Regions from separate parts of the Fusibacter sp. genome, predicted to be linked through region 1. Evidence: predicted binding sites of a transcription regulator. Region 1 holds the regulator's gene; the other holds the start of a gene.
What was found. The regulator Rex, encoded in region 1, represses fermentation and respiration genes when NADH is low (regulators of the CRP and FNR family bind a similar motif). The targets are predictions, from matches to a motif close to ATTGTTAANNNNTTAACAAT.

Region 1 (7,530 bases):
AGACATTCTCATAGAGTTTTGGCTCATTTCAAGCGCTGAAGTAGCAACACCACCTGCATTAGCAGCTTTAGCTGGTCCAACAGTTACGCCTTTTTCTAATAAATAGTCAACAGCTTCGTTTGTACATGGCATATTAGATGCTTCACAAAGGAATTTAACGCCGTTAGCTACGATTTGCTCTGCATGCTCTAATCTAATTTCATTTTGAGTCGCACATGGAATTACGATATCAGCTTTAACGCCCCATGGTCTTTCACCTGGGAAGAATTTAGAACCAGCAAATTTCTCTGCATATGGTGCTACGATATCTCTACCACTTGCTCTTAACTCTAACAAGTAGTCAATTTTCTCGCCAGCGATACCAGCTTCATCTAAGATGTAACCATCTGGACCTGAAATAGTGATAACTTTACCACCTAATTCAGTAACTTTGATAGCAGTACCCCAAGTTACGTTACCAAATCCTGATAATGCAACAGTTTTGCCTTCAAAAGTTTCGCCTTTAGCTTTTAACATTTCTCTTGTAAAGTAAGTTACACCGAAACCAGTCGCTTCAGGTCTGATTAATGATCCACCGTAAGATAAACCTTTACCAGTTAAAACGCCGTTCTCGAATGCGCCTCTAATTCTTCTGTATTGACCATATAAGAATCCGATTTCTCTTCCGCCTACACCGATGTCTCCAGCTGGAACGTCAACATCTGGTCCGATATGTCTATATAATTCAGTCATGAAGCTTTGGCAAAATCTCATTACTTCTGCATCAGATTTACCAGTTGGATCGAAGTCTGAACCACCTTTACCGCCACCGATTGGTAAGCCAGTTAAAGAGTTTTTCAAGATTTGCTCGAAACCTAAGAATTTAACGATTCCGATATATACCGATTTGTGGAATCTTAAGCCACCTTTGTAAGGTCCGATAGCGCCGTTAAATTGAACTCTGAAACCTCTGTTAACTTGAAGTTTACCAGCGTCATCAACCCAAGGAACTCTAAAAATGATTTGTCTTTCTGGCTCAGCAAATCTAGCTAATAAATTTGCTTCAATATACTCTGGATGTTTTTCTAACACAGGCTCTAAAGATTTAAAAACTTCTTCTACTGCTTGTAAGAATTCTGGTTCATTAGCATTTCTTGATTTAACTTGTTCAAATACCTCTTCAATATACTTCATTTCAAACATCTCCTTTAAAATGATTCTGAGGGTCTACCTCACGGTTGTCAGCAACCAAAAATTTTCTTGCCCTTAAAGTTTGTTAAAATTTTAATAAGCGTCCTAACGACTAAATTTTAACATATCCCTCTAACAGTGTAAACTAAAAAAAAGCATAAAACTATAAATTTTTTGCAACAGTTGTAAATTTTTTTGAATACTTTAGGGACCCGAAACATCCCCCTGCGGGACAAATTCCCACAGCCCGTTTTGAGGGTGTTTTTTGCTTAAAAAAGCCCTTTTTTTTACTGTTTATGGAAGTTGCTTCGCGTTTAATTAATAATGATTATCACTATACTTGTAAGTTTTTCATGTTTTTTTATGCTTTTAATGTTGTTTATGTGTTTTTTTGAGTATTATAATGATGTCATGACTTGATAATAAGTTAAAATTAAAAAGGAGGTACTTCTCATGTACGTAATTAATGATTCTTGTATTTCATGTGGCGCTTGCGAGCCAGAATGTCCAGTAAACGCAATTTCTGCTGGTGATAGCATTTATGTAATTAGCGCTGAATGTATAGATTGTGGTGCTTGTGCAAATGTTTGCCCAGTTGACGCACCTCAAGCTGAATAACAACATTTGAGCCATCTTTGATGGTCTCAAAACAATTTTCGCTGATGCTGTTTGAGGCTAAACATTCCTCATCATAGCTTTCGGCTCAAATTTTGTTGTATATATCATTTATCGCCAAAACTTGTTTTGTCGCATCTAAAGGCTTTTCGCAAGTAAAAATGCTTGCTCAAGCTGGATGAAAGTTAATGATCTATAATAAAAGCTAAAAAAGACCTGAAATCACTTATAAGTGAAAATCAGGTCTTTTTAATTTTTTTTGCTAAGGTCGATTAAGATCAAATTTTTCGGTATGATATTGGACAATTTTACTGAGAAATTTCAATATGGTCTTTTCTTCGTTGATGGTAATATCATTCAAGACAAACTCCATCTCAGACAATTGTGCGCTCAACAGTTTTTCATATATTAACTCACCGGATTGAGTGAGTGCAAGATACTTCTCACGCTTATCTCTTTCGCCAGTTTTCTTCATAATGAGCTTAAGGCCAATTAAGTTTCTAACCGAAACATCAATTAGATTACGATCCAGTTCAAGCGTCCTTATTAAGGCATTGAGCTGCATGTCTTTTGATTCACCAATCATTTTTATGACCAAAATATCCAGTAAACTCATCCGGTGCATTAGGTCATTTGGATAAAAACCCTTTTTGTCTTGAGACATAATCTTGATCAGCATTCGATCCATCATATGTGAAATCTCTCTTGTGTAATTTGCCATTGATCACCCTATTGTTCTACTTTCTGCTCTTATCTTTTAACGATAATCGCTTCACCCATGCCGCCACCAATACATAAAGTTGCCAAACCATATTTTGCATCTCGTTTGATCATCTCATGAATCAATGTCACAAAAATTCTATTACCTGAAGCGCCAATTGGATGACCTAGCGCAATTGCTCCGCCATTAACGTTTACTTTCTCTGTATCTAATCCAAGTTCTTTTACAACGGCTAAAGATTGTGCTGCAAATGCTTCATTTGCTTCAACTAAATCTAAATCCGCTACTGTTAAGTTTGCTTTTTTAAGCGCCTTTTGAGTTGCTGGCACTGGACCAATACCCATGATTGAAGGTTCAACACCTGCAGATGCATGAGAAACAATAGTACACAATGGTTTAAGGCCTAGCTCTTCCGCTTTTTCTTTACTCATTACGACGACACAAGAAGCACCATCATTGATACCAGATGCATTACCTGCCGTTACTGTACCACCATCTTTTTTAAAGGCTGGTCTTAATGCTGCCAACTTCTCAACCGTCGTTTCTTTAATATATTCGTCTTGGTCGAAGCAAATTGGATCACCTTTTCTCTGTGGAATCATTACAGGTACAATCTCATCTTTAAATCTGCCATTTGCTCTTGCTGCTGCTGCTTTTCTTTGAGAGTTGAATGAAAACTCATCTTGAGCTTCTCTTGTAAGCCCCCATTGAGTTGCAATGTTTTCAGCAGTTACACCCATATGGTAATTGTTAAAGGCATCCCATAAGCCATCATTAACCATGATGTCACAAGTCTCGCCATTGCCCATACGTTGTCCCCAACGTGCTGTTTTAAGCACATATGGCGCCATACTCATTGTTTCAGTACCACCTGCAATCACAACTTCATTGTCTCCTGCAAGAATTGACTGTACCGCCATGGATACAGACTTAAGGCCCGAGCCACAAATCATATTGATTGTTGTACATGGCACTTCCACAGGATAGCCATTCTTAATCCACGCTTGTCTTGCAATACCTTGACCATGTCCTGCTTGTAAAACTGATCCAAGGAGTACTTCATCTACTTTTGATGGCTCAAGACCAATTTTCTCTAGAGCACCCTTGATCACCACTGCACCCAAATCTGCTGGATGAGTGTCTTTTAAAGTTCCACCAAAGGAACCAATCGCCGTTCTAACGGCACTTACAATTACAACTTCTTTCATGTTTTTAAACCTCCCTATTTTTTCTGTGACAATCCCTAGAGCTATTTTACCAAAAAAAAGAGACAAGGTCATCCCTTGTCCCGTTACTTTTTCACATTTTTAACAAATTATTTTTATTTAATCAATCCTTAATCCCTATTCTTTTAAAAAATAAGATAGGGTCAGCAGGTTATCAATTAGATGGACATTCTCAACGATAATGCCATCCTTTACGCGAAGGTCAATTGGTGCGAAATTCCAAATTGCTTTTATACTCGTCTTTTGAATTCGATCAGCAACATCTTGAGCGCCATCTCTGTTTGTACAGATATAGACAATTTCAACGTTGTTCTCATTAACAAAGTTTTCAAACGAGTCCATATCCATTACTTTCACATCATTAATTGTAAGGCCAATAATTTTAGGGTTGATGTCGAACATCCCCTTTAGGTTAAAGCCCAATCGATCAAAACTTGAATAATTTGCGAGTGCTTGTCCTAAATTACCTGCGCCAACTATGACGGTATTGTAGTTTCTTGTCAGACCCAGAATTTTTCCGATTTCACTGTACAAGTCTTCAACATTATAACCATACCCCTGTTGACCAAATCCCCCAAAATTATTTAAATCCTGTCTAATCTGAGAAGCTGTAAAGCCAATAATTTTACTCAGCTCCTTGGAGGAAATTCTTTTAATGTCGTTGTCCAATAATTCTTTTAAATAACGATGATACTTTGGCAAACGCCTAATAACCGCTAAGGAAATATTTCTGTCCTTCATTTCTACACCCCTTAAACTGAGTTTTTTCTTTTATTATCTTGCAATTTTTAGATAATACAGTCCACTCATCCCATTTCCATTTGATATGAAAATTATACCATTTAAAGAAAAACAATGTCAAATAAATAACAAAGAATTTATATGTTTCTTTAAATAATGTATAATACATATGTTACTAAATCAGGAAAGGAAAAAACATGATCGCATTATCGTGCACGAACATTACAAAATTTTATGGTATCGACTGCATTTTAGATGAAATTTCCTTCACTGTCAATACTGGAGACAAAATTGGCCTCATCGGCATCAATGGTGCAGGCAAAACAACTTTGATGAAAATCCTTATGGGAATAGAATCAAAGGACGGCGGCGACATCTTTATTGGAAAAGATACCACAGTTGGTTATCTTGAACAAAATACCGCCATCGATCTTGATATTTCAGCATTTGACTATTGTGAAGAGGTCTTTAAGGACATCTTTGATATAGAAACCAAAATGAGAGCACTGGAGCTTCGTCTGAGCGAGTCTGATGAATCTACTTATAAATCATTATTAGATGAGTATTCCAGCCTTCAAGATGCGTTTGACCACGCCAATGGATATGCTATTTCAAGTAAAATTCGTGGTATTCTCAACGGTCTAGGCTTTGATGAGATTGATCATAAAAGACCTATCAATCAACTAAGTGGTGGCCAAAAATCACGCGTTGGGGTTGCAAGGCTGCTCTTAAAACAACCCGATGTTCTGCTTCTTGATGAGCCTACCAATCATCTTGACATTGATGCAATCCGTTGGCTTGAGGGCTATTTAAAGGAGTACAACGGCACTATTATCCTAATTTCACATGATCGTTATTTTTTAGACCAAGTTACCACTAAAATATATGAGATTGAAGCACAAGAACTCACTGAGTACAATGGCAACTATTCGCAATTTATTAAACAGAAAAATGCAATTTATGAAGCTTCTCTACGTCATTATGAACAACAACAAAAAGAGGTTAAAAAGCAAGAAGACCTCATCCGAAAATTTAAGGAACGCGGGACAGAAAAACTTGCAAAGCGTGCGCGCTCAAGAGAAAAGCGTTTAGATCAAATTGAATTTGTCAACAAACCTATGCTGTTCAAGGAACATTTCAAAATTGATCTTAAAGCAGGTGTCAAAAGTGGCAAAGATGTCCTAATGGTGGAGAATCTTGCAAAGTCTTATGATGAAAAATCTGTTTTTAAGGATGTTACCTTTGAAATTTATAGAGGTGAGAAAATTGGACTTATCGGTCCTAATGGTGTCGGCAAAACAACCTTGTTCAAGGTTCTCTTAAATGAAATAGAGAAAGATCAAGGCGATATAGTGCTGGGTCACAACATTGAACCGGGCTATTATGATCAAGAACTTAGAAATCTCAATTTAGAGCATACAATTTTGGAAGAGATCCATGATGAGAATCCCGAACTCTCCTTAACAGCTGTGAGAGGACTTCTAGGCGCCTTTTTATTTAAAGGTGATGAATATGAAAAAAAGATTTATCAATTAAGTGGTGGCGAGAAAAGCCGTGTTTCTTTATTAAAGCTCATGCTTTCCTCATCTAATCTCCTCTTTTTGGATGAACCGACAAATCATTTAGACATTCTTGCAAAAGAAACGCTTGAAGATGCACTCCTAAATTATGACGGTACTATTCTGACCATCTCCCATGACCGTTATTTTCTCAACAAAATCTGCACCAAGATTTTTGAGCTCACTCATGACGGTATTCAAGTTTATTGGGGCAATTATGATTATTATATAGAAAAAAATACAGAATCCGAATCGGCAACCGCTAGTCCTGCTGAAGTCCCAGAGCTTACAAAAACAAAGCAAAAGGAAATGCAGCGAAAAGAAAAAGAAAAAAAACAACTTGTAAAAAACCATAAAATTGCCATACAAAATACAGAAGACCTTCTGCACGGTTTGGAAGAGAAACTACACGAGTTACAAATTGCATTATGTGATGAAGCTATATTTTCAGTACCTGAAAAAGCAATGGCCGTCCAAAAGGAAATTGAGCAAATTGAGGCTGAAATAGAACATAAGTACCTAGAATTGGATGAATTATTAGAAAAATTATAATTTATTCAAATTTACTAGGAAAATATAACTAAATTTCATATAGACAAAAAGGATTTTTTCTTTATAATAAAAATTAAGTATAGACGTAACCATATGTGGGAAATGGCGCTTACGTCTGAGACATCTACGGCATTCAGATTGGCACGCAATTATTAGGAGGTTATTATGTTTAAAAAAATAAAAGCAATCATCGTTGAACAATTAAGTGTTATTGATCCTAGTGAAATTACTATGGATACTACTTTTGACAGCATGGATATCGATTCTATCGACGCTGTTGAAATCATCATGGCAATTGAGGACGAATTTGAAATTGAAATTCCTGATGAAGTTGCTGAAGAGTTCACTTCTATTGCAGATATTATTAATTATTTAAACGGCGAAGGTCTTGAGTAAATACAAAATTTAAAGCACTCTTTAAAATTCACTCTACCATTTATCCTATAATAAGGACTAATGGCGGGGTCGATTTTAAATGAGTGCTTTTTTTATGCCTCTAAGATGAACTTTCTAAATAGTTTGAATTTTATAGGTTAACTTTCTACAGATTATGTCTACCACACTTTCCGGTGTTTTTTTTAAATATGATTGAGAATTAGGCTTCTCATTTAAAACTATCCACATATCAGCAAGGTTATCCACAGTTTTCCACACTTTAATCCACATAGACCATTCACCAAAAGGGTTATAATCACTATTGCTCCACAGTATCCACAGTATTATCCACAAATGTACTTATTTTAAAACTTTTTGCTTCGAACACACCATCGGTTTACATAATACAAAGTTTATTCCTTTTGGCATTAATTTTCATCAAAAAAGTAAATGGGACTATAGTCCCATTTTAGTGCCTATTCTTAAATTCGGAATTGCATTTACAGTCATATTGCCAATATGTCCTGCTCTAAAGTTATAGTATCCAGCACAGCCAATCATTGCCGCATTA
Region 2 (6,316 bases), on a different contig from region 1:
TAAAGGACAATGTAACTGTGGAATATGAATCACTGACAGCTACTGACTTATTGGCTACTGAAATTATGGGTGAAAAGACGGATTTCGCAATTGTACCGACAAACCTTGCCATTAAGCTCTACAACAAAGGCGTGCCTTACAAGTTTGCAAGTATCAACACTCACGGAAACCTTTATATGATCACATCACTCGATATCAAAAATTGGGATGATTTGAGAGGCAAAGACGTATATATGATTGGTCAAGGCTTAATCCCAGATTTGATCTTTAGATATTTAGCAGAATCGAATGGCCTTGATCCTGATAAAGATATGAATATGGTCTACCTTGCGGGCACAACTGAAGTGGCACCGACCTTCTTAGCTGGAAAATCAGCGGTTACGATTATGCCTGAGCCATTACTCTCAGTGGTGAGTACCAAAGATGTTCCTTACACTGTACTCTTTGATTTTCAAAAGGAGTTTGAAAAGGTAAGTGGCATTGAAGGTGGTTTCCCTCAAGCTGGATTGATGGTTAAAAACACAGTGGCTGAGGCCTATCCAGAAGTGGTAGATGCTTTTATTTCTAAGCTTGAAGAGTCTTGTATTTGGGTAAATGAATATCCAATGGAAGCGGGAGCTTACGCTGAAGAGCTTGAACTTGGAACACCAACGCCAATTATTGTGAAATCAATGGATGGATTAAATATTTGGCATGAAGATGCCTATGATCATAGAGATAGTTTAGAGGTCCTTTTTGATATTTTATTAAAAGCATCTCCAGAGTCGATAGGGGGCAAATTGCCGGATGAAGGATTCTACTACAAAAAATAGAGAACTCTATTTTACAATTGCATCTTCTATTTTCTTGATTGTGATCTGGTGGTTAGGGTCAATGATCATTGGAAAAGCCTATATATTGCCGTCGCCTTGGGAATCTCTAAAGGCGCTTATGACAATAGTGACGGACAGGGCTTTCTTTGTTATTATCATAAAATCCTTATTAAGGGTTCTTGTCTGCGTCAGTTTAAGCGTCCTTGTGGGCTTATTACTTGGCATTGTTGCGGGTCAGTTAAAGTTTGTTGAATATTTATTAAAACCCGTATTACTCATTACCAGAACTCTACCAACCATTGTTATTATTGTTTACGTCATCTTGTGGATGCCAAGTGTCTTTTCACCAATATTTGTTACATTTCTAGTGACCTTTCCCATAGTCTATGCAAATGTACTTCAAGGCTATCATCAGACCGATTATAAGCTCATCGAAATGGCACAGATATATGGCATCGATTATAAAAAAGTGGTGCGTAACATTTATATACCATCTATTTGGCCATATTTGACAAGTAGTATCATTGCAATAACGTCACTGGGATTAAAGGTTGTAATTGCTTCAGAAGTTTTAAGCCAGACGCCTAACTCTATTGGACGAAGTTTTCAAATGGCTAAAATCAATATTCAAACAGAGACGGTTTTTGCATGGGCAATTATTACGATTGTTTTGGCAACCCTTCTGGATTTTATGATGAAGGCACTCTTCAAAAGGGGGGCAACATATGGAAAAACTCTATAAATGGGTAATGATTAGGTCTGTGGAAGCCTATCAGGATGAAAGATACTTTATTGATCAAGAGCTGAGATTAAACCACTATGGCATTCGTACCAGAGTAAAAATAGGTACAAACAATGCCCTTGAACTTTGGGTGCCCGATAAGGATGCTGAAGTTGCTGAAGCTGTAATCACCAAGGAAGTTAAAGAAATTATCGATGAGAGACCTGATTTTTATCATGTTTTTGATGAACAACTTAAGTTTAAGAACAAGAAGTTATATGAAAACAAATATGCTATAAAACTTCATTTTTTATCCGCAAAACGATATTCATGGATAGGTATACTTGTTTTGATTCTGCTTCTGCTCTTTAAATTCATAAAGTTTTGATTGAAAGCATGTAAAATCAACACTTAAAAGATCGTTTACAGAAATGCTCAAAAAAAATTAATATTTTAACAATATATTCCCTGTCATTTTTTTAGTAGTAGTGCTAAAATAATAACAGGGATTTTATTTTGCATTAAAAGTTAAAAAATTAACAATTGGAGGGAGAAAAATGACATTTAACATGACAAATGAAGATCTAATGATGCGCGATTTGTTCAGAAAGTTTACAGAGAACGAAGTTGCACCAATCGCTGCAGAGATCGACGAGAACGAAGAGTTCCCAGTAGAGACTGTTAAAAAAATGGCAGCTCTAGGGATGATGGGTATCCCATTCCCACGTGAATATGGTGGTGCAGGTGGAAACTATTTTCAGTACATCAACCTTGTGGAAGAATTGGGTGTCGCATGTGGCACTACATCAGTTGTTTTATCAGCGCATACTTCATTATGTGCTGCACCGATTTACGAGTTTGGAACAGAGGAACAGAAAGAGAAATACCTCGTGCCACTTGCAAAAGGTGAAAAAATTGGAGCCTTCGGCTTAACAGAACCAAATGCTGGTACAGACGCGTCAGGTCAACAGACTACTGCGATCTTAGAAGGTGACCACTACATTTTAAATGGTAGTAAAATTTTCATAACAAATGCAGGATATGCAGATGTTTACATTGTAATAGCAATGACTGACAAATCTAAAGGTCTCAAAGGGATAACAGCATTCATCGTTGAATCCGGATTTGAAGGCTTTAGCGTTGGTAAAAAAGAGAAAAAAATGGGCATCAGGGGTTCAAGTACTTGTGAGCTTATTTTTGAAGATTGTAAAGTACCGGTTGAAAATATGCTCGGTGGCGTGGGTAAAGGCTTTAAAGTTGCGATGATGACACTTGATGGTGGTCGTATCGGTATCGCAGCTCAAGCACTTGGTATCGCACAAGGTGCATATAACGAGACTGTTAAATATGTAAAAGAAAGAAAACAATTTGGAAGATCAATAGCTCAATTCCAAAACACTCAATTTGAAATCGCGAATATGAAAACTAAGATTGAAGCAGCAAGATTGTTAGTTTATTTGGCTGCGGACAAGAAAAGTAAAAAGTTACCTTATTCTCAAGAAGCAGCTATGGCGAAACTCTTTGCGTCAGAAGTGGCTATGGAGGTAACAACAAAAGCGGTTCAGCTTCACGGTGGCTATGGCTACACAAGAGAATACCCAGTTGAAAGAATGATGAGAGATGCAAAAATCACTGAAATCTACGAGGGTACTAGTGAAGTTCAAAGAATGGTTATTGCTGCGGCAGAGCTTAAGTAATTGAATGTTTGGAGGCGAAAAAATGAAAATTGTTGTATGTATCAAACAAGTTCCTGATACGAACGAAGTTAAATTAGATCCTAAGACGGGTACGCTTATTAGAGATGGCGTTCCAAGTATCATAAATCCTGATGATAAGGCAGGACTTGAGGCAGCACTTAGATTAAAAGATGAGTTTGGTGCTCATGTTACAGTTATTACAATGGGTCCACCTCAAGCTAAAAATGCTTTACAAGAGGCATATGCAATGGGTGCTGACCGAGTTATTTTATTAACAGATAGAGTTTTCGCTGGTGCAGATACTTTAGCAACATCTACAACACTAGCAGCAGCGCTCAAAAACATAGAGTTTGATTTAGTAATCACAGGTCGTCAAGCAATTGATGGCGATACTGCTCAAGTTGGACCACAAATCGCAGAGCATTTAAAATTACCACAGATTTCTTATGTTTCAAATTTTGAACATAAGGGTGATCATGCGGTGGTTAAGAGAAGCTTTGAAGATGGCTTCCAAATGATTAAAGTAAACTATCCATGCTTAATCACAACATTATCTGAAATGAACGATGCACGTTACATGAGTATTAAGGGTATTATTGACGCGCATAGAAGCTTAGAGGTAGAAACCTGGACTTTCGAGAATATTGAAGCAGATCCATCAAAGATGGGTCTTAAAGGTTCGCCTACAAAAGTTAAAAAGTCGTTTACCAAAGGTGTTAAATCAGCTGGTAAAGTGGTTGAAGGAACACCTAAGGAGCTTGCAACTGCAATCGTTGACAAGTTAAAGGAAAAGTTTGTGATTTAGGAGGGATACTATGAATTTAAATGATTACAGAGGTGTTCTCGTATTCGTAGAACAACGCTCTAATGAAATACAAAATGTTTCACTTGAATTGTTGGGTAAGGGTAGAAAGATTGCCGATGAACTCGGGGTTTCATTGGTTGCTGTCTTACCTGGATTCCAAGTGGAAAAGCACGGGAAACTCTTAGTGGAATACGGTGCGGACAAAGTCCTTTTGGTTGATGATAAAGCACTCGAAATTTTCACAACTGAACCTTATACTCAGGCACTTGTCGATGTCATTAAGGCAGAAAAGCCTGAGGTTGTACTCTTTGGTGCAACATCAATTGGTAGAGATTTAGCACCTAGGGTTTCAGCTAGACTTGAAACAGGCCTTACAGCAGATTGTACATCACTCGAAATTGATGAAGATCGTATGCTTTTAATGACAAGACCTGCATTTGGTGGTAATATCATGGCAACTATTGTATCGCCTGATCATAGACCTCAGATGTCAACTGTTAGACCTGGCGTTATGACAAAGCTTGAAAGAGATGCTTCTAGAAAAGGTGACATAGTAAAATATGACATCAAGCTTGAAAAAAATGCTCAATATGTTGAAGTTATATCTTTTGAAAAAGAAACGGAAGCAAAACTTGATATTCAAGAATCTACAGTGCTTATCTCAGGCGGTAGAGGTGTTGGTTCTAAAGAGAACTTCTCACTTCTCTATGATTTAGCAGATGAACTCAGTGGTTTGGTTTCAGCTTCAAGAGCGGCAGTAGATAGCGGCTGGATGGATCACGACCGTCAAGTTGGTCAAACAGGTAAAACAGTAAGACCAAACTTGTATTTGGCTTGTGGTATTTCAGGCGCAATTCAGCACGTTGCAGGTATGGAAGAAGCAGAACTCATCATCGCAATCAATAAGGATAAAGGCGCGCCTATTTTTGATGTGTCAGATCTTGGCATCGTTGGTGATGTTCACAAGGTATTGCCATTCGTTATTGAAGAAATTAAGAAAATCAATGCATCAAAGAAAATTGAAGATTAACTTTTAGCACAAATTACAATTTTAAGAGCGATTAAAGACCATAGTAGTCTTTAGTCGCTTTTTTTGGAATAAAACAAATGTCGACATCAATAAACATGAGTAGAAATGAGTGACGAGGCGTATTTAGTCTCTGATAGTGTCAACGAAAAAGCTTTTAATGTGGAAAGACAGCTACAATATTGTTATTAACGTGAATTTAATGAAAAAAAGCTGGATTTTTTACAAAAAGAGTCGATAATATAGTTATAGAATAAATAATAAAACAGTGTTTGTTGTTAGGATTTTCAAGGGGGCGCTATTATGTCAAATGAAGAGATAAAAGTATTGGAGATAGACACGGAAACGCAACTAGAACTCTGTAATAAGATCATACATGCTGCTGAAATCATATATGACATTTATGGTGAAATTGTAATGTCCAACGTGATTGAAGAAGTCTTGGAATCTGAGCATTCAAAGTACTCTCTTGAAGATGTTCAGAACTACTATATAAAACTAATTAATCATAAAATAATTGACTTGGTCTCATAGAATCCTAAATAAAATGACTTGTGTTATACACGTGTAAAAAGCGCTCAACAATAACTACAAATTAAGCTGATAAATCAGTTTGAGTAATTGTTGAACGCTTTTTTATGATTGTGGGAGTTCTTTTAAAAAAGAATATATTTTTCTAGTTAATGAATGCTCTCACACTAAACATTAAATTATCTTCTGTCTTGAGAGGTCAATGCACCTGAATTGATAATCTTAAAGAGTACAAATATGATCGTTGCAGGAATAATGAGTAAAAAGACAATACCTATGATTAAACCGACTAAACCAAAAGCTAGACCAATCACAGCGCCGATAATGCCTATAATGACACCTATGATGCCAAAGACTACACTTAAAATTGAACCGATAACACCGCCGATACCACCAGCTATGCCACCAACAGCGCCACCAATGCCACCAAAGACGGCACCAAATATACCACCAATAAAACCAAAAATGCCACCTATAATACCGAATAAAATTTTAAATGGCCAAGCAATGATTGCACCAATTGGAATAAAGTAAGCGATTAAACCTGCGATGAGTACATATGGAATCAGTTTTTCCATTTCATAGCCTTTATCATGAAGTAGTTTACCAACAAGAGCCATCGTAATTAACGAAAATAACATTTAGAGCACCTCCTTAGATATCTTATTAATTGTATTTTACCCTTAAGAGATATAAAATCAATTAAGCCATGATTAGAATCCG

Region 2: a site for Rex is predicted at 2,058-2,077, ahead of AC220I_RS15905 (acyl-CoA dehydrogenase). Genes of this name have one in related genera too.

What each region holds. Positions count from the first base shown of each region.
Region 1 is NZ_JBVBZF010000150.1:459-7,988, reverse strand. It holds gene gdhA (NADP-specific glutamate dehydrogenase) at 1-1,173, opposite strand, end outside; gene AC220I_RS14405 (DUF362 domain-containing protein) at 1,624-1,788, shown strand; gene AC220I_RS14400 (winged helix DNA-binding protein) at 2,048-2,506, opposite strand; gene AC220I_RS14395 (acetyl-CoA C-acetyltransferase) at 2,536-3,714, opposite strand; gene AC220I_RS14390 (redox-sensing transcriptional repressor Rex) at 3,850-4,473, opposite strand; gene AC220I_RS14385 (ABC-F family ATP-binding cassette domain-containing protein) at 4,671-6,584, shown strand; gene acpP (acyl carrier protein) at 6,750-6,980, shown strand; partial or broken gene AC220I_RS14375 (tRNA (adenosine(37)-N6)-threonylcarbamoyltransferase complex transferase subunit TsaD) at 7,416-7,530, opposite strand, start outside.
Region 2 is NZ_JBVBZF010000188.1:123-6,438, forward strand. It holds partial or broken gene AC220I_RS15890 (ABC transporter substrate-binding protein) at 1-812, shown strand, start outside; gene AC220I_RS15895 (ABC transporter permease) at 787-1,554, shown strand; gene AC220I_RS15900 (hypothetical protein) at 1,538-1,921, shown strand; gene AC220I_RS15905 (acyl-CoA dehydrogenase) at 2,091-3,230, shown strand; gene AC220I_RS15910 (electron transfer flavoprotein subunit beta/FixA family protein) at 3,253-4,035, shown strand; gene AC220I_RS15915 (electron transfer flavoprotein subunit alpha/FixB family protein) at 4,046-5,065, shown strand; gene AC220I_RS15920 (hypothetical protein) at 5,366-5,596, shown strand; gene AC220I_RS15925 (hypothetical protein) at 5,773-6,234, opposite strand.